Linked DNA regions of Thiocapsa bogorovii. The protein of the gene in region 1 interacts with the protein of each later gene in a pairwise test. Links are inferred from orthologs where the notes say so. Each region holds a gene or a part of one and is shown in the gene's direction. Other genes may lie near its edges. The genes, in order: nth and aceE.

Evidence for each region.
Region 2: the proteins of nth (region 1) and aceE interact in binary tests that used the Escherichia coli proteins (3 or more experiments, as listed by UniProt). The link is inferred for Thiocapsa bogorovii from one-to-one orthologs.

What each region holds. Positions count from the first base shown.
Region 1 is NZ_CP089309.1:3,628,407-3,639,250, reverse strand. Bases 3,896-6,607 are described here. They hold nth (endonuclease III), read left to right. Parts: upstream 3,896-4,788; coding sequence 4,789-5,427; downstream 5,428-6,607. Other genes in these bases: LT988_RS16250 (host attachment protein), read left to right, coding at 6,119-6,550; LT988_RS16255 (DUF1841 family protein), read left to right, coding at 5,513-5,959; lexA (transcriptional repressor LexA), read right to left, coding at 4,061-4,726; LT988_RS16270 (LysM peptidoglycan-binding domain-containing protein), read left to right, coding at 3,896-4,097. Also shown: LT988_RS16285 (right-handed parallel beta-helix repeat-containing protein), read left to right, coding at 1-1,272; LT988_RS16280 (DUF2721 domain-containing protein), read left to right, coding at 1,356-1,793; LT988_RS16275 (TrpB-like pyridoxal phosphate-dependent enzyme), read left to right, coding at 1,916-3,277; more of LT988_RS16270, read left to right, coding at 3,324-3,895; LT988_RS16245 (replication-associated recombination protein A), read right to left, coding at 6,686-7,978; LT988_RS16240 (LolA family protein), read right to left, coding at 8,167-8,874; LT988_RS16235 (DNA translocase FtsK), read right to left, coding at 8,939-10,844. UniProt on the Escherichia coli protein: DNA repair enzyme that has both DNA N-glycosylase activity and AP-lyase activity. The DNA N-glycosylase activity releases various damaged pyrimidines from DNA by cleaving the N-glycosidic bond, leaving an AP (apurinic/apyrimidinic) site.
Region 2 is NZ_CP089309.1:5,094,085-5,105,439, reverse strand. The notes cover bases 5,450-8,672. They hold aceE (pyruvate dehydrogenase (acetyl-transferring), homodimeric type), read left to right. Parts: upstream 5,450-5,817; coding sequence 5,818-8,472; downstream 8,473-8,672. In the rest of the region: LT988_RS22755 (DUF3422 family protein), read left to right, coding at 1-267; LT988_RS22750 (tetratricopeptide repeat protein), read right to left, coding at 477-2,411; adenosylcobinamide-phosphate synthase CbiB, read right to left, coding at 2,690-3,655; LT988_RS22740 (adenosylcobinamide amidohydrolase), read right to left, coding at 3,646-4,845; LT988_RS22735 (cysteine-rich CWC family protein), read left to right, coding at 5,114-5,341; aceF (dihydrolipoyllysine-residue acetyltransferase), read left to right, coding at 8,682-10,424; lpdA (dihydrolipoyl dehydrogenase), read left to right, coding at 10,636-11,355. UniProt on the Escherichia coli protein: Component of the pyruvate dehydrogenase (PDH) complex, that catalyzes the overall conversion of pyruvate to acetyl-CoA and CO(2).

The sequences.
Region 1 (10,844 bases):
TCCAATCTCAACCTCAGGGGTTCGGGAGCGGATGTCAACGATGGTGCCGGGATCATCTTCTACACCGACCTTCCGGGTGGCGTGAAGCTCAAGGGCGTCACCTTGAACAAGATCGATGCAAGCGGGTTTCATCATGCAGGGGTCGAGATCGGCGCGTGGAACGGAACAGCCGGGTTTACGAATGTCTCCATCGACCGCGTACGTGCATACGACAACGCGCGCAACGGGATCAACGTCTGGGGATATGATGCACCCGGTTTCAAGGGCTACGCCCATGCCAAGGTCTACATTACCGGAAGCTTCGCGTACCGAAACCCGGGGGTTTCCGGTGTGAGAGAGCCAACCGGCAACGGCATCGTCATGTCGAATGTGGATGGTGGCCGGATCGCGCGATGCGTGGCCCATTCCAACGGTGAGCGCAACACATCGAGCAGCGGCCCGATCGGAATTTGGGCATGGCGCACGAACCGAATCACCATCCAATTCAGTGAGTCATACGGAAACCGTACGACGTCGGGAGCCGCCGACGGCGGTGGCTTCGATCTCGACGGCGGTGTCACGAACTCGACACTGCAGTACACCTACTCGCACGACAACGACGGCGCAGGATATCTTTTTGCCCAATACGACTCGGCCCCTTCGTTCAAGAACAACGTCATTCGATACAACATCTCCGAGAACGACGGGCGCCGCAACAGGTCTGGCGGGATCGTGGTCTGGAGCAAGGCACCGCTGGAGATCTCCAACAGCCACATTTACAACAACACCATCTATCTCTCTCCGTCGCCGACCGGAAACGTTTGCGGAATCAGGGTGGCATCCCAGACCTCTTCATTGAGCATTCGCAACAACATCATCTCCACGACCTCCGGCGCTCCTCTTCTTTGTGTTGCTGGCGGCCAAAAAGGGCTAGCGATTCAAGGCAACAACTATTGGTCAAATGGGTCCCCATTCAAGATCTACTGGGGGCCGACCCGCTACTCGAGCCTCTCGGCCTTCCGAGTCACCGGCCAAGAAACGCTCAACGGTGTTTCCACTGGACTCGCTGTTGATCCCGGGCTAGTGAATCCCGGACTCGGCGGAACCATCGGAAACCCGAATAGGTTGAACAAGATGCTGGACTATCGCTTAAAAACAAACTCACCGCTCGTCAATCGCGGAATCGATCTGAAAGCGCTGCTGGGGTTATCGACCGGCACCCGAGATTTTTACGGAACAGGTCTGCCGCAACGGGGTGCTTATGATATCGGGGCCCACGAGCTCGCCTACTGACCTGCCGTATCGTTCACCGGCCATGAAGAAAGACGCCGATTGGATTCCCCTACCGGCCGCGCCGCGCTCGACCGAGGATCAACGTGATTCAGGAATCCCCTATCACCGATATCGCGCAGATCATCCAGCTTGCGGTCGCGCCGGTATTCCTGCTTTCGGGTATCGGTGCGATGCTTGCGGTTATGACCAATCGGCTCGGGCGCATCGTAGACCGGGCTCGCCGGGTCGAAGGCGAAGCTGCTGAAAAGGCTCTAGACCCAACCGCGCCGGATTCCGAGCTCAAGCGCTTGTCGCGTCGCGCAAAGCTGATCGGGCTCTCGATCGGACTCTGCACCGTTACCGCCTTGCTGATCTCGGCGGTGATTGCGATCCTCTTCCTCGGTGCCTTTCTGACCTTCGACGCGGCTGTATTGGTGGCGCTCATCTTCATTGCCGCGATGCTCGCGTTCATCGCAGCCCTGATTTTTTTCCTGCGCGAGGTCATGCTCGCCACCGCCGGTCTGCGGTTCAGGCGTCGCTAGGGCGTTCGTCACGCCTGATGGGATTCAAGATCGGTCACAAAACTGGCACACTTGTCGACGGACGCAAGAGACCGGCCGCAACGACAGCCGGTTACCCATTCACCCTGAGGTCCGACTACAGCATGAGCGACTCAGTCAAGTATCTGCTCGACGAGCAGCATCTCCCGCGTACCTGGTACAACATCAACGCCGATCTTCCGAGGCCTCTCGATCCGGTCCTGCACCCCGGCACCCAACAGCCGATTACACCGGACGATCTGGCGGTGATCTTCCCGCGGGCCGTGATCGAGCAGGAAATGAGCACCGAGCGCGAGATCGAGATCCCGGAGCCGGTGCGCGAGGTCTACCGGCAATGGCGACCATCCCCGCTCTACAGGGCACGTCGACTGGAGAAGGCGCTCAACACCCCGGCGAAGATCTACTACAAGTACGAGGGTGTCAGCCCGGCCGGCAGCCACAAACCCAACACCGCCATCCCGCAGGCCTTCTACAACAAGCAGGAAGGCGTGAAACGGATCACCACCGAGACCGGGGCGGGTCAATGGGGCTCGTCGCTCGCCTTGGCCGGATCCATGTTCGGCCTAGAGATCGTGGTCTACATGGTCAAGGTGAGCTTCAACCACAAGCCATACCGACGCGCGTTCATGGAGACCTTCGGGGCTCAGTGCATCGCCAGTCCGAGCGAAACCACCGCGTCCGGACGGGCCATCCTCGCGGAGCATCCCGACAGCACCGGCAGTCTCGGCATCGCCATCAGCGAGGCCGTCGAGCTGGCCGCCCAGCGTGACGACACCAAGTACGCGCTCGGCAGCGTGCTGAACCACGTCCTGCTGCATCAGACCGTCATCGGCCTCGAGGCACAACAGCAGTTGGAAATGGCCGGAGACTACCCAGACATGATCATCGGCTGCACCGGCGGCGGCAGCAACTTCGCCGGCATCGCCTTCCCCTTCTTGGGCGAGAAGCTGCGCGGCGGACGCGACATCGAGCTGATCGCCGTCGAGCCATCGGCCTGCCCGACGCTGACGAAAGGTCTCTTCGCCTACGACTACGGCGATACCGCCAAGCTCACCCCGCTGGTCAAGATGTATACGCTCGGTTCCAGCTTTGTGCCGCCGGGCTTTCACGCGGGGGGCCTCCGTTATCATGGCATGGCGCCGCAAATCAGCCATCTGACCAAGCTCGGCTACATCACGCCGACCTCCTATAATCAGTTGGATTGTTTCGCCGCCGGCATCCAGTTCGCCAAGGCCGAGGGCATCGTCCCGGCGCCCGAGGCCAACCACGCCGTGAAGGCCGCGATCGTCGAGGCCGAGAAGTGTCGGGAGTCGGGCGAGTCCAAGACCATCCTCTTCAACCTCTGCGGGCACGGCAACTTCGACATGCAGGCCTATACGGATTACTTGGCCGGCAAGCTGAAGGACCTGACCTATGCCGAGGACGAGGTCGCGATGGCCCTGTCGGGGCTTCCGAGCGTCGCTTAGATCCGGGGCATCGGACCTCTAGCCGAGACGACGCCAGGAGAATCAGATGACCCGGGATCGTTCTCGGCACACCGGCCCCTTCTCCGTAATCCTGATACTGCTCGTTGCAGCTTCAGCTTGGGGGGCCGAGGATCCGTCGGCAGATCCCGAGCCGACGGTCGCTCCCGATGCCGAGATCGAAGCGATGACGCTGCGCCTCCTCGGCATGGAGGGGAAACTCAAGGAGTCGGCCCATGCGCGCAAAAGCGCAGACCAAGCCCGCATGGAGGCGGAGCGTCGGCTTGCGGAGGGGAGCCAGGAGATTGAGCGCCTGAACGGTGAGGTACAGCGGCTCAGAGAGGCACTGCTCGAGCTTGAGCAGACCCTGAGCGAGCGCGACCGACAACTCTCCGAGCTCGATGCCAGCCGACTCTCGCTGACCACTGCCCACGAGGCGCTCGAACGCCGCTTCGACGCGCTCCGCGCACGGGTTCCGCGACAAGACGGCGGCACACTCGACGCGGACCAGGCGCGCCAGGCTGCCCGCGATGCGTACGAAAAGCTGCGCGAAACGCTGCGGATTCCAGAGAGTAAACGGGATGCGACCGCCGAGCAGGCGATCACTGCCTTCGAGAAACTGTTGCATCGGAATCAACTCGCCCTGGCACGGGTACTCGATGCGCAAGGCGCCTATCGGATTCGGCCCAGCGACTCACTGGCCCTGATCAGCAGCCGCTGCTACGGCGACAGTAGTCAATGGCGTGCGCTGTTCGAGGCCAACCGCCATGTCCTCGAAGACCCCAATCAGTTGATGCCTGGCGTCACGCTGGTCGTCCCTTGAGTCCTGCCCCCCGCGAAACGGCGAATCACGCCGACCCCCAATCCTTCGATGACCAGCTGTTGTGTGCGCAGATCGACTGGGATCGGCTCAAAGCTCGGATTCTCCGGCAACAGGTAAGCACGGTTGGCCCCTTGCCCTTGCCAGTGCAGGCGCTTGACCGTGACCTCGTCACCCAACCGTGCCACCACGATCTGGCCGTCGAAGACCTCGGAGGTGATATGCACCGCGAGCAGATCGCCGTCGAGGATGCAGGCATCGCACATGCTGTTGCCGCGAACCCGGAGAAGATAGTCGGCGCGGGGACGAAACAGGTCCGGATTGACCTGACACCAGTCCTCGATATGCGCTGCGGCCAGGATAGGACTGCCGGCGGCAACACGCCCGATGATCGGAAGCTCGACCTCACGGGCGGCCTGATCGACGAGCCGGATGCCGCGCGAACGACCTCGCGTCAGCTCAATCGCGCCGTGCCGGGCCAAGGCCCGTAGATGATCTTCGGCAGCGTTGGCGGACCGAAAGCCGAAGGTCCGCGCGATCTCGGCGCGTGTCGGCGGCACCCCGGTCTCACGGATATGCGACCTGATCAGCTCCAGGATTTGCTGTTGCCGGAGGGTCAGGTCATTGCTCATATCGGAACATCGCTCGACGAAATGGACTGTCATTTTAGACAGTCGCCCCGGATTATCCATCGATGAACAAGGAAAAGCGCAATCGCATCTTCGAGCGTCTTCGCGCCGCCAATCCGGCGCCGACGACGGAGCTGGTGTATCGCACACCCTTCGAGCTTCTGGTCGCGGTGATCTTGTCGGCACAGGCAACCGACAAAGGGGTCAACAAGGCCACGGCGCATCTTTTCGCGGTTGCCGATACACCGGAGAAGATGCTCGCCCTCGGCGAAGAGGGCCTCAAGGCCCATATTCGGACCATCGGACTCTTCAACAGCAAGGCCGCCAACATCATCAAGACCTGCGCGATCCTTGTCGCGGCGCACAGTGGTCAGGTCCCGCGCGAGCGCAAAGCGCTGGAGGCGCTCCCCGGCGTCGGACGCAAGACGGCCAACGTGGTTCTCAATACCGCCTTCGGCGAGCCGACGATGGCCGTCGACACCCATATCTTCCGCGTTGCCAACCGCACCGGCCTCGCGCCCGGAAAAACCCCGCTCGCGGTCGAGCAGGGATTGCTGCGGCATGTCCCCAAGGTTTTTCTGAAGGATGCCCACCACTGGCTGATCCTGCACGGACGCTACGTCTGTCTCGCACGTAAACCGCGCTGCCCCGAGTGCCCGATCGCCGATCTCTGCGACTATCGCGACAAGACGCCGCCGCAATGACGCAAGCATCGAACGCAATCGCAGCAAGGCCCGTCGAAGGCTTTGCCGAGCCCGAATCCCTGCACCCACCGAGATCCTCGACACCATGCCTGCAAACGATCGTGAGAGTCATCGTCGCACCTTCATCACGGCTTGGGAGAAGGCCCAATCCGGCCAACCCTTGGAGCCGGTCGAGGCACAGATCGTCGAGGTCCTGCGCCGACACCCGGAATATCACCGGCTCATGACCGATACGGACAAGACCCTGGAGCGCGACTATCTCCCCGAACACGGCGAGTCCAATCCATTCCTGCACATGGGCCTGCACATCGCTATCCTCGAGCAGTTGAGCATCGATCAACCGGCGGGCATCCGTGGGCTCTATAGCCGCCTCATGCAGATCACCGGGGATCCGCACGAGACCGAGCATCGCATCATGGAATGCCTCGCCGAGGCGCTCTGGACGCTGCAACGCAACGAAGCTTCCTTCGACGCCGCGAGCTACCTCGAGTGCGTCGAACGCGCTGCCGTCGCGAGTCGGCCGGGCCACTGATTTCCGTGACGGGCCTGTTACACTAAAAGAGACGGGAGTTGACCGATACAGGGCGGGGCCCGACACCGCATCACCCCGCATCCCGAAGGTGATCTTCCCGTCGCACCCAAGGTTCCGACCGCATCGCGGCCGGGCTCAGCACGGGAGTAAGGTGACATCATGTTGACTTGGATACTGGCCGCCGACAACAGCCGCGCACGCATCTTCGCCACCGATAAATCAGCAGGCGCGCTGCGCGAGATCCACACCCTGGCCTTCCCGGAAGGCCGGCTTCACGAGGGCGATCTGACAACCGACAAGGGCGGTCGCGGTCACGACCCCATGTCGGGGGCACACGGTATCAACGGCGAGGAGGCGCACAAGCAGGAGAATGCCGAACGCTTCGCCGGCCTGGTCTGCGAAACGCTGGAGAACGCGCGCAACAAAGGGGAGCTCCAGAAACTCTACGTCATCGCTGCCCCGGCTTTCCTCGGGATGCTGCGCAAACATCAGTCCCCTCCGCTCAAACAGTTGGTTGCCGGGGAGATCGACAAAAACCTGACAACCCATAGCCCCGAGGCAATCCGCAAGAGTCTGCCGGACTTCCTCTAAACCGCGCACCCGCTAAGCCCATCCGATTGGCCGGAAGCAACGTCGCGAAGCGGCGTCACGTCCGGCCAATCGGATGTGCAGTTGGGATGTCGATTCCCGGAAATCGCCTAAGTCGCCCACATGACTGCGCCACGCTCAGTCTCGTCCCGCTGCCTCGTCCAGCGTCTTCAGACGCTCCAGCTTCTCGCGGATCCTGATCTCGAGGCCGCGATCGACCGGCCTGTAATAGCGTCGCCCCGCTAAGGCATCCGGGAGATAGGTCTCTCCGGCCGCGTAACCCTCCGGCTCGTCGTGGGCATAGCGATAGGCCCGTCCATGTCCCAGCGCCTTGAGCAGCTTGGTCGGGGCATTGCGCAGATGAACCGGCACATCGAGCGAGCCGGACGACCGTGCATCGGCCAGCGCCTCGTTCCAGGCCAGACAGACCGCATTGCTTTTGGCTGCGCAGGCCAGATAGACGACCGCTTGGGCGAGCGCCAATTCGCCCTCCGGCGAGCCGAGACGCTCTTGAGCCTCCCAGGCATTGAGCGCCAGGTCCAGCGCGCGCGGATCCGCGTTGCCGATGTCCTCGCTGGCCATCCGCACGATGCGCCGCGCCACGTAAAGTGGATCACAGCCACCGTCGATCATCCGGGCCAGCCAATAGAGCGCCGCGTTCGGGTCCGACCCACGCACGGACTTATGCAGTGCAGAGATCTGGTCGTAGAAGATATCACCGCCCTTGTCGAAGCGTCGCACGCTGCCGGCGATGACCTCGGCGATGGTGCCCGGCGCGATCTCCTCGCCTGCTGTCATACCGACCGCCAGCTCAAGCAGGTTAAGCGCGCGACGGGCGTCGCCGTCGGCACTGCGGGCGAGCAGATGAGCGGCCTCGTCGGTTACACGCAATCGACGGTCGCCGAGCCCTTGAACGGGGTCCGCGAGGGCACGAGCCAGGACGCGCTCGATCTCTTCGGTGTCCAGGGCATGAAGCAAATAGACGCGCGCACGCGACAGCAGTGCATTGTTCAGCGCGAAGGACGGATTCTCGGTCGTGGCCCCGATAAACGTGAGGGTGCCGTCTTCGACATGCGGCAGGAAGGCGTCCTGCTGGGCCTTGTTGAAACGGTGCACCTCATCGATGAAGAGCAGCGTGGGTCGCTGCTCCCGATCGCGTACCGCTCGCGCCGTCGCAACGGCATCGCGGATATCCTTCACGCCCGCGAGTACGGCGGACAGACTGAGGAAATGGGCACCGGAGACCCGCGAGATGAGACGCGCGAGCGTGGTCTTGCCCGAGCCGGGCGGCCCCCAGAAGATCATCGAATGGAGTTGGCCCGATTCGATCGCCTCACGCAAGGGCTTGCCCGGCGCAAGCAGGTGCTGCTGACCGAAGAATCCCTCCAACGTGGCCGGGCGCATCCGCTCGGCGAGTGGTGCATCAGTCATTCTGAACCACGACCAAAGCGGTAGAGACCGGTTCGCTGGTGTCTGACATTCGGCAGTACGCAAGATCTTTGCGGCGAACGGTGTTCAGAAACAAAATGAATCTCCTGAAGCGCGTCCCCGCCGACGCCGGTTGAACCCCGCAATACCGATCGCAAACGATCAACAGCGCATACCGGACCGGACGCGCTTCAGTCGAAGGAGAGGAAATCGTCCATCGCCCCCTGCTCCATCTTGAACAGATCCGAACTGAGTTTGGCGTTGCGCTCCGCCCCCGTGAAATTCAGCCGGGTCGTTTGTCCGAAGCTGTCCTCCATGATGAGGCTTTCCAGGTTGTCCTTGCCGAATCCGAGCTCGATCCGAACCACGTCGGTATCCTGTGCCTTGGGGATCAGCTCGACCCAAGTCCGGCCGTCCGTACTTTCCATCGGCGACGCCTCGAAGTGTTTCTCGATCGGCCCGCCGTCGGCCAGAAGCAGGGCCGGGGTTCCGCTCAGCGCGCGGCTCTGGCTCTGATGCGAGACTTGCTTGAGCTCCAGATCGTGGAGATAGACGCGGCTGCCGTCGGCGATGATGACTTGCCGATTCGGCGTGCTGTATTCCCAGCGGAACCGGCCGGGACGCTGTAGGTAAAGGGTGCCGCGCGACTCCATCATCCGGGTGCGCTCGGCATTGAAGGTGAACTGCTCGAAGTCCGCGCGCAGGCTGCTGAGTCCGGCGAGGTAGTCGTTGACCCGCTTCGCACCGTCGGCGGCGTTTGCGGTTGTCGTCCCGCACAGGAGGATCAGCGGGAAGAACAAGGTGAATAGGACGGCTCGCAAGCACGATGGTCGACCGTGGGATTGCAGCCGCCTCGGGGGGTGGCCGGGTCGATCGACCGCTGGGACGGAATCTGTCATATCAAATCCTGCAATACAGCTGTTTGAATCACGGAAGACACGAAAAACCACCGAAGATTCAAAATCAATCCTCGATAGGCGGCGGCGCGAGGACCTCGCGGTTACCGTTGGTCTCCGCGGCGCCCACGATCCCGATGCGCTCCATCTCCTCGATCATACGAGCGGCTCGGTTGTAGCCGATCTTCAAACGCCGTTGTACCCCCGAGATAGAGGCCCGCCTGCTCTCCACGACGATCTGGACCGCCTCGTCGAACAGGGGATCCGTGTCCTCGGTGTCGCCGCGCGGCTCGGGGTCGATACCCGGCAGCACTTCGGTCGGCTCGCGCAGCACGTCCTGCAGATACTGGGGCGCACCGAACTGCTTGAGGTGCTCGACGATCCGATGCACCTCGTGATCGTCGACGAAGGCGCCATGTACGCGCTGCGGGATGTTGCCGCCGGGCGGGAGATAGAGCATATCGCCGTTCCCGAGCAGCTGCTCGGCGCCCATCTGATCCAGGACGGTGCGCGAGTCGATCCGTGATGAGACCTGGAAGGCGATGCGGGTCGGGATATTGGCCTTGATCAGCCCGGTCAGGACGTCGACTGACGGCCTCTGTGTGGCGAGCAGGAGATGGATGCCGGACGCACGCGCCTTCTGCGCCAGACGTGCGATCAGCTCCTCAACCTTCTTGCCGACGACCATCATCATGTCTGCCAGCTCGTCGATCACCACGACGATGTAGGGCAGATGCTCCAGGGCCGGCACCTCGATACCCTGCTCCGCAGCGAAATCGGCGGCGATGGTGGGATCCGGGATGGTTTGCCCTTGTGCCGCCGCTTCGGCAATCTGGCGGTTGTAACCGCCGATATTGCGCACCCCGAGCTTCGCCATCAGGCGATAGCGGCGTTCCATCTCCCCGACACACCAGCGCAGCGCATTGGCCGCTTCCTTCATGTCGGTCACGACAGGTGTGAGCAGATGGGGGATGCCCTCGTAGACCGACAGCTCGAGCATCTTCGGATCGACCATGATGAGCCGCACGTCCTGCGGCCCGGCCTTGTAGAGCAGGCTCAGGATCATGGCATTGATGGCCACCGATTTACCCGAGCCGGTCGTGCCGGCAATCAGGACGTGCGGCATCTTGGCCAGATCCACGACCACCGGCAGACCGGAGATGTCGCTACCCAGACCCAAAGTCAGGGGCGACTTGGCATCCTGATAGGTCGCCGAGCCGAAGGTCTGACGTAGAAAGACCGTCTCGCGCTGCTGATTGGGGATCTCGATGCCGATCACCGACTTGCCCGGGATGACCTCTACCACGCGTACACTGATGGTCGAGAGGGCGCGCGCCAGATCCTTCGCCAATCCTGTGATCTTGCTGACCTTGATGCCGGGCGCAAGCTCCAGCTCGAAGAGTGTGACGACGGGACCAGGGTAGACGGCCACGACCTGGACCTGGACGCCGAAATCGGCGAGCTTGAGCTCGACCTGTCGCGATAGATCCTCGATCTGCTCGTCCGAGTAGGCTCGCCCGCTCGGACGCGGCAGATCGAGCAGGTCCAGCGGCGGAAGACTGATCTCGTCGGTCCGGCCGGTTGCTGCGTGGGCGACCGATGGCGCCCGTATCGAAGGGGCCGGGGCGGCGGGAATCGACAGCTCCGGCCTGCTCACCGGGCGCGGGACCGTCTTGATCCGCGGTGCCTCCGCCGGCACGGGTTTCTGACCACGCTTGAGATCCTCGAGTGAGAGGGTCTCGGGCTCCGCCATGGCCTCACGGACACGCCGCGGCAATCCCTCTAAACGACGATCGGGCCGCTCGCCGGCCTTGTGCCCCGGCGCTTCGGAGCTCGGCGCTTCGGAACCGGACGCATGCTGCGAACGCATCGATCGTCCATCCGATGGCGTCGGGGCATCGATCAGGTTCAATGCCTCGGGAAGCCCGGATGACTCCCCTGCTGCGGCAGCCTGCCGACGCAACACCAGCCCC
Region 2 (11,355 bases), 1.5 Mb from region 1 along the record:
CTGCAGGAGCAGAATCGGCGGCTGCTGGAGTCTATGGATCGCCGCGCCCATCTGCAGGTGCGCCTGCAAGAGACGGTCGAAGGACTGTCGGTGATTGCGATCGGCTACTACGGCGTCGGCCTGATCGGATACGCACTCAAGGGTCTGCAGAGCGGCGGCGCGCCGATCGACGCCGCGCTCTGGATGGGGATCGCCCTACCCTTCGTAATCGGATTCGCCTGGTTCGGACTCAGACGGATCAAGCGGCGTCTCGCCGGATCGGAGTGATCCCGACTGCGCATGCCCGGAAGGCATCCAGCACCTGACGTCACAAGTCTCAAGCAAACCGCCGAGCAGAGCCTTCGAGCGCTTTTTGGTTCGGCTCTGCCGGTAGTTCCTTTCCCCGAAATCACCTTAAACCGCGCCAGCTCCAACACACGTCAAGTCCGCCGGGGCCGATCCCATCCAAAAACACCATATACCGCGCCTGGCGCGGTTTAAGCACCCGAGCGCTTGAACCAACCGCCCTTGGCTGCAACGGGCCTGACCCGCCCCTGTAAGCGCTTGGCGAGGGCGAGACGGCGCGCGTCGTCCTCGTCTTCGACCAGTGACTCGAGATTTGCGATCAGAGCATCCGCGGCAGCCTGATCCCCGCGTGCCCGACTCAGCATCGCCAGTGCGCCGTAGAGCACGAAGATATCCTGCACGTGCAGGCTCGGACTCTCGTAGAGCCCCTCCAGCAAACGAGCGGCTTCGTCGAGATCACCGTCCTCGATCAGCATGACAGCCAGGTTGCAGCGCGCAAAGATGTAGTCCGGATGACGCGCAACCGCATCGCGAAGCAGCTCTCGCGCCTCCTGATCGTGACCCTGGGCGCTGAGGGCCGCGGCGAGATTGCCCAGTGCGACACGATGACCGGGGGCGTGCTCGAGGATCCGCTTCAGCAGGATCTCCGCGCCCGCATAGTCACGCGTGTTGAAACATTCGATCGAGCGTCCGAGGAGCATATCGAGATCCTCGGGAAGATGGCTCGGTACGAGATCGCGTCTGATCTCGGTGTTGATCAGCTTGACCTGCGTGACGTGCTCGCCGTCCCACATCTCGAGCGGCTCGTCGCGCGGCAGCAGACCCTTGTCGTAGAGCGTGCGAAGAAACCCGAAGCGCGTCTGCTTGGTTCCGATCGGCAGGCGCGCAAATCGTTTCAGACGCTCGGCCGCGCCCGGATCGCCCTGTTCGGCGCGGTATTGGAGGATGAAGGCGACCAGCCCGCGCAGGCCGTCGTCGCCGCCGACATAGAGTGCATCGAGAAAGTCGTTGGAGGCCGTCACCTTCGCGAGGTGCGAAAAGGCGTCGTTCCCGGCATCACGCATCCGGTTCAGCCAGGTCAGCGGCAACGCCTGTCCGAGACCGAACACGGGCGGATACGCCAGGGCATCGCCCGCGGCGTCGATCACGGTGCGACTCTCGAGGGCGGGTTTGAAATTCGGCACGCGCTCGAGCGATGCCTTGCAGAGCGCCCGCGCCCGTTTTGCCTCGCCCAGCCGACTCGCCGCGCAGGCGGCCAAATGGCTCAGCATGGCCTGTTGCTGAGGCTCTCCGATACCGAACCAATCAGACCGCTCGACACGGGCGAAGGCGCTCAACGCGGCGTTGTCCTCGCCCAGCAGCAGCAGGGCATCGAGCTGGGGCACGGCATCCTCGACCCGGCGAGCCGTCGCGGCGGCCAAGGGCGTCGTCAGGCGTCGGGCGCCGGTCTCGTCACCCTGATAGAGTCGCAAGCGCGCTGCCCATCCCAAGGCGAAGAGGTTGTCCGGATCCTCCTTCCAAAACGCCAGGAAGGCCGCCAGGGCATCCTCGATGCGATCGAGATGGAACAGCGACATCGCGCGATTGTTCTTGGCCGGCGTCAGATCGACCCCGTCCAGCCAACGCACCACGCCGGCAAAATCATGCCCGTCCAGATGGAGCTTTCCGATATCGAAGCGCAGCATCTGCTCGGCGGTCGCGCTCGACCCGTCGGGCTGCCGCAGCAGATCCGCGCGTATCGCGGGCGCCATCGGAAACCCGCGCGTCTCGGCACCGAGCGCACGCAGCCGCTCTGCGGTGCGATCCGCCAACATGACATGCCCGAACTGCAGTGCGTACCGAAAGAGCATCTCCTGCGCAGGCAAGCTCTTTGGTCGACGCTCAGCCCAGTCGAAGGCGGCGATGGCCGCAGCGCCGCTTCCCTGGCCACTCTCCAGCGCCTCCACGAGCAGGCGCCTGGGACCGCTTTGATCCGGGTGGGCCTCGATCAAGGCACGCAGCCGGCGAGCTGCGGTCGAGTAGTCCCGGCGCTCCATCAGACGCTCGATCGCCTTGAGCTGACTGGACAGCACGGCGGAGGCGCCCGTCGCGGGCTTGGACTTGGGCTTGGCGGACTTTTTGGACATGAGAACCTCGAGACCTGAACACTAAACCGCGCCCAGCGCGGTATGCGATGTTTGTGGATGGGATCGGCGCCGGCAGACTTGACGACCGTTGGAGTCGGCGCGGTTTAAAATCTTAAAAAACCTGAAAATTTTAAACCGCGTCCCCGCTAAGGGCCATGGATGCATCAAACTTCGAGCTCACCCGAAAGTGAGCATCTCGCTCTGGACGCGGTTTAGAACAGATTGCGCTCCGAGCGAGCCGGTCGCCGGCAGCTCACGTCACCGGCCGCGCAGAACCTTCACCATGGCAGAACCGTTCGCAGCGGCGCAACCGCCATCCCGACGAGAAGCGCCAAGAAGCAGGCCACGAGGATCAGACGCAGCGCGCGCTCGAGGTCCGCCCCCCCGAGATCGGCCGGCCAATCCGGATCACCCATGTAGTCTTCGGTAACAAGAGCCCCTCCGTAGCGAATCGGACCGACCAGCCTGACCCGCAGCGCGCCGGCGCAGGCGGCCTCGCTCCAGCCTGAGTTCGGACTGGGGAGCATCGCGTGATAGTCGCGCGCGGCGCGGAAGGCCAGCCGCGGGTGCAGCTTGAGCAGTGCCGCCCCGGCCGCGATCAAGGGGACCGAGAGCCGTGCCGGGAGCCAATGCACGAGATCGTCGGAGCGCGCCGCGGCCCAGCCGAACCGGCCGTAGCGTTCGTTCTTGTAGCCGACCATCGAATCCAGACTCGACACCGCCTTGACCAGAATCAGACCCGGCAGCCCGAAGAGACAGAGCGCCCACAGGGGTGTCAGAACCCCGTCGGTCAGATTCTCGGAGAGGCTCTCGACGGTCGCACGTACGATGCCGTCGCGCTCCAAGTGATCCGTATCGCGACCGACCAGCATTCGCAGCCGCGCGCGGGCTTGCGGGAGATCGTCGAGCGCTTCGAGCACCCGGCGTCCGTGGTCCAGGAGGTCGCGGGTACAAATCAGGCTGTAGGCGATGAAGACATCCCAGCCAAAAGCCGCCCACGGGTGCAGCACGCCGAGACCGGCTCGAACGCCCCACCAGGCCGCCAACGCGCCCCCGACCACCAGCAGCCAATGCAGGACGCCGCCGGCCCGCCCCTTCAACCCGACGGCAAACAAGAGGCGCTCACAGGCGAGACTCCAGGCCCCGATGATCCGAATCGGATGAAAACGATAGACGGGATCCCCGATCAAGACGTCCAGCAGACAGGCCGCGAGGATGAGTGCGAGATGCTCGGTCAGTCCCATTTGCGAGCGAAACCCCGAACGACAGCGAGCGCGGCCAAGCGTCCGTCCGGCAACCCTTGATGCGGTACCAGCTCCTTGCGCAGCGCGACGAACCGCTCGGGTTTCACGGCGACGGCCGCTCCGAGCAACGCCGCCTGGTTTAGGATCGCCTCGCGCGCAACCTCCGCGTGCAGCACCCCGGCGCGCACCAGGTCCAAGATCTCGGCTAGGCCATAGGCTGCGGCGGCGCTGTGCGGATCATGGACGATGGCCTGGAGATTCGCGGCGAAGACCGCCGCGCCCGGCGCATCCAGCTCGGACTCGGCGCAAGCCCGCAGCGCGGCCTCGTCGCAACCGAAACGGCTCAAGGCCGCACAGACGGTTCGCCTGAGCTCGGGAACGATGCCGTTCTGCAGCAGCAAACAGCGGGTGACGGCGTCGTGCGTCGCTCGCCCGAGCAACGCGCCCAGCGTGTTGTGACCGCCCGCCCAGTGACGCTCCCATTCGTCCGCGCGGACCAACGGGGCGGCGATGGCGAGCTGATCGGTCCCGGTGCCCGTCGCGAGGCCTCGCGATTGCAAGCTGGGCATACGCAGGTCGAGCAGAGCCGTGCTCTTCGCCTCCGTGACCATGGTCGCCGCACGAACCAGGCATGCGGGCGTACAGGGCCGATTGAGCAGGACCAGCGTGACGATGGTCCCCGAGCCCGACTCATCGGGCGGTCGATCGTGGACGTTCTCGCCCTCGGATCCGGGCTGATCGGCCGATTCCGCGGAACGCCCGCGACGAGCGGGACGGCTGCCCTCGGCCTCCTCGTGCCAAGCGGCCGGATCACCCGCGCGAACGGCGTTGCCGGTCACCCCGGCGGTGGCGACCACCGTCGCGCGAAGATCCTCTGCACTCGCGTGCGCCACCACCGCGCACTGCATGTTGGCGGCGGTCCCCATCAGGGCCGTCGTTTCGGGCGGAAGCCCGGCTTCTGAGCAGCTTCGTGCGTGATAGTCCAGGGCTCCGAGACCCAGGACCGCCTCGTAGCGCGCCAAATGGGCCACGCCCTCGCAACTCTGATGGTTCGCGAGATGGGTCAGCGACTCGGACATCCCGCCGTTGACCCGACAGGTGCCGAGCACGCGATGCGGGCGCGCGAAGGCAACGACGAGATAGCGCCCCTGCCGATGCAGGGCGTAACGGTCGGTCTCTTCGAGCAACATGCGGGACCTCGATCACGGAAACGGGGATGGATGGCCATCGCGCGACGGAGCGACAGCCGCGCGAGGCTATCGCAAGCGACGGCGCGGCTGCAACGAAGACGGCGCATACGGGTCTGCGAGGTGTCGCGGCGAGGGTGTAGACTCTGGTTGTGTGCAAATCACCTGCATCAGTGGATCCGTCTACCGGGTTCTGTGCCCCATCATTCGGCCACACCGAAAAGACGGTCGATCAATCCACCCGCCAACACGGATAGCGAGAGCAACGCGCATGGGCAAGCACGAGATGAAGACCTGTCCGCGCTGCGGATCCAGCTTCGAATGCAAAGCAAACCGGGTCGAGCGATGCGGATGCCTGAGCGTCGTGCTTACCGCGGAGGCGCTCGAATACCTCGGAGACCGGTATCGGGACTGTCTTTGCGTGACCTGTCTGGAGCAGGTCAACCGCTTGTGCAGCGAGCGCGGCGCATCGGACGTCGATCGCCAAGCGGCCGATTGAAACCTCGAACGAGACAGCGGCTGCACTTCGCAACATACGCGCGTCAACGCGACGTCGTCCGAGACCCGACTTAAGGCGCCATCAAGGCCCAAACAACGGACCGAAAAGACACCGGGAAAAGCCCGGACATGCCGCCGGATAGATGAATCTGAAGGCGGCATCGCGAGCGCCGACGACCCTTCACACGGCCAGCAGGCGCCGCAGGTCCAGGGCGAGCCCGACGGGGTTTCCACACGAACCGGATCCAGTACGAGACAGTCGTGCGGTTTTACACCGGCGCCCCGGCGCTTTGCGGCGCGCTCACCGAAAGGCCGGCGGCTGATCGCTGGAGGCTGGAGACTGAAGGCTGAAAGCTGGAGGCTGCCTCCGTCCCGACGTGCATTGACCACCTACATTCTTAGCATTGCAGACTCGGAGCGCTGGTATAATCCGCGCTTTGCCCGTGCCGACCGCTTCGACCGCTTCCGGGAAACATCATGACCAACAAGCCCGATATCGATCCCCAAGAGACACAGGAATGGCTCGATTCGCTCGATGCCGTGCTCGAGAACGAAGGCGTCGAGCGCGCCCATTTTTTGCTTGAGCGACTGATCGACAAGGCGCGCCGCTCGGGGGCTTATCTCCCGTTCACCGCCAACACCGCCTACGTGAACACCATTCCGGTGCAGCAGCAGGAACGCTTCCCCGGCGATCGCGCGATGGAGCGGCGCATTCGCTCCTTCGTGCGCTGGAACGCGATGGCGATGGTGGTTCAAGCGAATCGGCTCTCGACCGAGCTCGGCGGCCATATTTCGAGCTTCGCCTCCTCGGCCACCCTCGTCGACGTAGGCTACAACCACTTCTTCCGTGCGCGCGACAAGGATCACGGCGGTGATCTCATCTTCTTCCAGGGCCATGCGGCGCCCGGCATCTATGCACGCGCGTTTCTGGAGGGACGCATCAGCGAGGAGCAGCTCTACAACTTCCGCCAGGAGGTCGACGGCAACGGCCTGTCCTCGTATCCGCACCCTTGGTTGATGCCCAACTTCTGGCAGTTCCCGACCGTCTCGATGGGGTTGGGTCCGCTGATGGCCATCTATCAGGCGCGCTTCATGCGCTATCTGAACGATCGCGGGTTGGTCAACACGAGCGAGCGTAAGGTCTGGGCCTTCCTTGGCGACGGCGAGATGGACGAACCCGAATCGCTGGGCGCCATCTCTCTTGCGGCGCGCGAGCGTCTCGACAACCTGGTGTTCGTGGTCAACTGTAACCTGCAACGTCTTGACGGCCCGGTGCGCGGCAACGGCAAGATCATCCAGGAGCTGGAGGCGGTCTTCCGCGGCGCCGGCTGGAACGTCGTCAAGGTCGTCTGGGGTAGTTACTGGGACCCCTTGCTCGCGCGCGACAAGCAGGGTTTGCTCCTGAAGCGCATGGAAGAATGTGTCGACGGCGACTACCAGGCCTACAAGGCCAAGGGCGGCGCCTATACCCGCGAGCATTTCTTCGGGAAGTACCCAGAGCTCAAGGAGATGGTCGCCAACATGACCGACGAGGACATTTGGCGCCTGAACCGCGGCGGTCATGACCCGGCCAAGGTCTACGCGGCCTACGACGCAGCCATGCGCATGAACGGCAAGCCGACGGTCATCCTGGCCAAGACGGTCAAGGGTTACGGCATGGGTGTGGCCGGCGAGGGAATGAACATCACCCACTCACAGAAGAAGATGGGTGAAACGCACCTCAAGGCCTTCCGTGATCGCTTCAATATTCCGATCTCGGACGACCAGATCGGCGCCGCGCCCTTCTACAAGCCACCTCAGGACAGCCCCGAGATGCAATATATGCACGAGGCCCGAGAGCGGCTCGGCGGCTTCCTGCCGGCGCGTCGCGACGAGGCCGCCGTGCTGCCGATCCCCGAGCTGGATGCCTTCAAGCCGCTCCTGGAAGGCAGCGGCGACAAGGAGATGTCGACCACCATGGCGCTGGTGCGCATCCTCACCATCCTGGTACGCGACAAGGCGATCGGCAAGTACCTGGTCCCCATTGTTCCGGACGAGGCACGCACCTTCGGCATGGAGGGCATGTTCCGACAGCTCGGCATCTACTCCTCGATCGGACAGCTCTACGAGCCGGTCGATGCCGATCAGGTCATGTACTACCGGGAGGACAAGAAGGGTCAGATCCTGCAGGAAGGCATCAACGAGGCGGGAGCCATGTCGTCCTGGATCGCCGCGGCCACCGCCTACGCGAACCACGGTCAGAGCATGATCCCCTTCTATATCTACTACTCGATGTTCGGATTCCAGCGCATCGGGGATCTCGCCTGGGCGGCGGGCGACATGCAGGCGCGCGGCTTCCTCATCGGCGGCACCGCCGGACGCACCACGCTCGCCGGCGAGGGTTTGCAGCATCAGGACGGCCACAGCATGGTGGTCGCCGCGACCATCCCGAACTGTGTCGCTTACGATCCGGCTTACGCTTACGAGCTCGCCGTCATCGTCCAGGATGGCTTGCGCCGCATGTATCGGGAGAAGGAAAACGTCTTCTACTACGTCACGGCGATGAACGAGAATTACGTTCAGCCGGCGCTGCCCGAGGGCGCCGAGGCCGGGATCCTCAAGGGCATGTATCGGGTTCATCAGGGCGAGGAGCATACCCACCGGGTCCAGTTGCTCGGCGCCGGGACCATCCTGCGGGAGGTCTTGGCCGCGGCCGAGCTGCTCGCCAAGGACTTCAACGTCGGCGCCGATGTCTGGAGCGTCACCAGCTTCAACGAGCTGCGGCGCGAGGGCATCGATGTGGAGCGCTGGAACATGCTCCACTCCGACCAGCCCCAACGAACCACGTATGTCGAGGAGCAGCTGGCCGGGACCCAGGGTCCGATCATTGCCGCCACCGACTATATCCGAACCTACGCCGATCAGATCCGCCCCTACATCCCGCGCCATTACCTGGTGCTCGGGACCGACGGCTTCGGGCGGAGCGATATGCGCAGCCAGCTCCGAAAATTCTTCGAGGTGAATCGTTACTACATCGTCGTCGCCGCACTCAAGGCATTGGCGGACGAGGGCGAGATCCCGACCGCGACGGTCTCCGAGGCCATTCGGAAATACCGTATCGACCCGGAAAAACCCAACCCGGTGACGATCTGAACCGCGCTAAACCGCGTCCGGCATGACACGCGTTGCTTCGGTGAACCTACCGACATACAAGGTTCTACGAAGCGCTCGGCCGACGCGGTTTAGGACATCTAAAATCTATGGCTAAACCGCGTCCGGGCCGAACCGCCCGGCTCAGCCAGGGCCGCCCACCACAGGGATCCGTGGTGATCGCCCCGGACGCGGTTTAGGGAGGACAGAGCGTGGCAACCGTCGAAGATATTCTGCTGCCGGACATCGGGGACTTCTCGGACGTCGAGGTGATCGAGATCCTCGTCGCGCCAGGCGACCGGATCGAGGCCGAGCAATCGATCCTCAGCCTGGAAAGCGACAAGGCGACCATCGAGATCCCCTCGCCCCTGGCGGGGGTGATCAAAGCGTTGAAGGTCAAGATCGGAGACCGGGTCAGTCAGGGGGATCCCCTGATGAGCGTCGAGACAGATGGTACCGGCTCGGAGGAGGCGGCACCCGAAGAGAACGCAGCCGGCGAAACGCGGTCTGCGCAAGCCGGGTCGGGCGAGCCGCTCGCCGCCCCCCTGACGTCTCGCGCGGCCTCCCCGGCTCCTGCGTCGCCGCCGCTACCGAAGTCGACTGCTCGGCATGGGCCGAGCAGCGGCGAGACCATCTCCGTGGTCCTGCCCGATATCGGCGATTTTTCCGACATCCCGGTCGTCGAGGTCCTGATCGCTCCGGGAGATCGCATCGAGGTCGACCAGTCGCTCCTCACGCTCGAGAGCGACAAGGCCACGATGGAAATCCCTTCTCCAAACGCAGGTATCGTCGAGGAGCTGGCCGTCAAGGTCGGAGATACCCTCAACCAGGGCGATCTCATCCTCACGCTTCGCACCGACGGCGAGATCGACAGCGGCGAGCCGATCGCAACGGCCTCGCCGATGGCTGCGAACACGGCCGAAGAGCTCGAAGCACCGCCGGGGCCGTCATCGAACGCGAAGCGCGCACCCGGTGAATCCGAGCGCCGACCCGCGCCGGTGCTGCCACGCCCCGAGGACATGGCAGCCATCGCCAAAGGCCGCAAGGCCCATGCGAGCCCCACAGTGAGACGGTTCGCTCGCGAGCTCGGCGTCGACCTGAAATTCGTCAAGGGGTCAGGGCCGAAGGGTCGCGTGCTCAAGGACGACGTCCAGGGCTTCGTCAAGCACGCGCTCGCGCAAGGTGCTCCGAGCGGGCCCGCCGGCGGCGCCCTGCCCTTCGCCTTGCCCGCCGCGCCCGAGATTGATTTCGCCAAGTTCGGCCCGGTCGAGGTCACCGAACTGTCGCGCATCAAGAAGCTCAGCGGTCGACATCTGCACCGCTGCTGGCTTTCCGTGCCGCACGTCACGCAATTCGACGAGGCAGACATCACCTCCCTCGAGGACTTCCGCAAGGCGCAAAAGGCTCAGGCCACCGAAAAGGGCATCAAGCTGACCTTTGTTCCCTTCCTCCTCAAGGCGGTCGCGACGGCCCTGAACCGGATGCCCGTCCTCAAGGCCTCGCTGACAACGGACGGCGAGGGTCTGGTGCTCAAGCACTTCACCCATATCGGTGTGGCGGTCGATACGCCGCAGGGCCTGGTCGTCCCGGTCGTGCGCGATGTCGACAAGAAAGGCATCTATGCCCTGGCCGCGGAGCTCTCCGATCTCGGCGACAAGGCGCGCAACGGCAAGCTGCTGCCGGGCGACATGCAAGGCGGGTGTTTCTCCATTTCCAGCCTCGGCGGTATCGGCGGGACCGCCTTCACGCCGATCGTGAACGCGCCCGAGGTCGCCATCCTCGGGGTCTCGCGCGCGACGACCAAGCCGGTGTGGAACGGCCAGAGCTTCGAGCCGCGCCTGATGCTCCCGCTGTCCCTGTCCTACGATCACCGTGTCGTCGACGGGGCCGACGGGGCGCGCTTCACCAGCCTGCTCGGGGAGCTGCTCGGAGATCTTCGTCAGCTCCTGCTGTGAGGCCGGCTCGTGGAGGCGGGGCATGTTTGCCTGTGCCTCGCCTCGGCTCCCGCGGTCGATACCCGGGGCCCACGCACGTGCGCGACGCCCGAACGCAATGCAGTGAATAGGGTCGAGGGTTTCGCCTCGCGACACGCTTTCGTCTAGGATTGGGCGCTATCGAGCCATCATCATCGCGCGGCCGTTGCGGCCCCAAGAGAAGAATCACACCATGAACGACAAGAGCGGCGACATCATCGAGGTCAAGGTACCGGACATCGGAGACTTCGAGGACGTGGAGGTCATCGAGGTCTTGGTCTCCCCGGGTGACCCTGTGATCGAAGAGGCGTCGCTGATCACCCTCGAAAGCGACAAGGCGAGCATGGAGATCCCGGCGCCGCGTGCCGGGATCGTGCGCACGGTCGAGGTCGCGGTGGGCGATCGAATCTCGGAAGGCACACTCATCGTGACGCTCGAGGTCAAGGAGGTACAGGCTGCGGGCGCCTCCGAACCGGTGAAAGCGTCCGCGAACACGGCTGCCGCCGCGTCGCAGGAGATCGTCACGGAGGTCGTGGTCCTCGGCGCCGGCCCCGGAGGTTACACCGCCGCCTTTCGCGCCGCCGACCTCGGCAAGAAGGTCGTGCTGATCGAACGCTACCACACACTCGGCGGCGTCTGTCTGAACGTCGGCTGTATTCCCTCGAAGGCGCTGCTGCACACCGCCGCCATCCTCGAAGAGGTCAAGACCCTGGGCACCATGGGCGTGACCTTCGGTGCGCCCGAGATCGACCTCGAAAAGATGCGCACGGGCAAGGAGCAGGTGGTCGCCAAGCTCACCGGCGGTCTCGCGACCATGGCGAAGCAACGTCGAGTCGACGTGATCCAGGGCACCGGTCGGTTCGAAGCACCCAACCGGATCGCCGTGGCCCAACCCGGTGGTCCGGTCCGGATC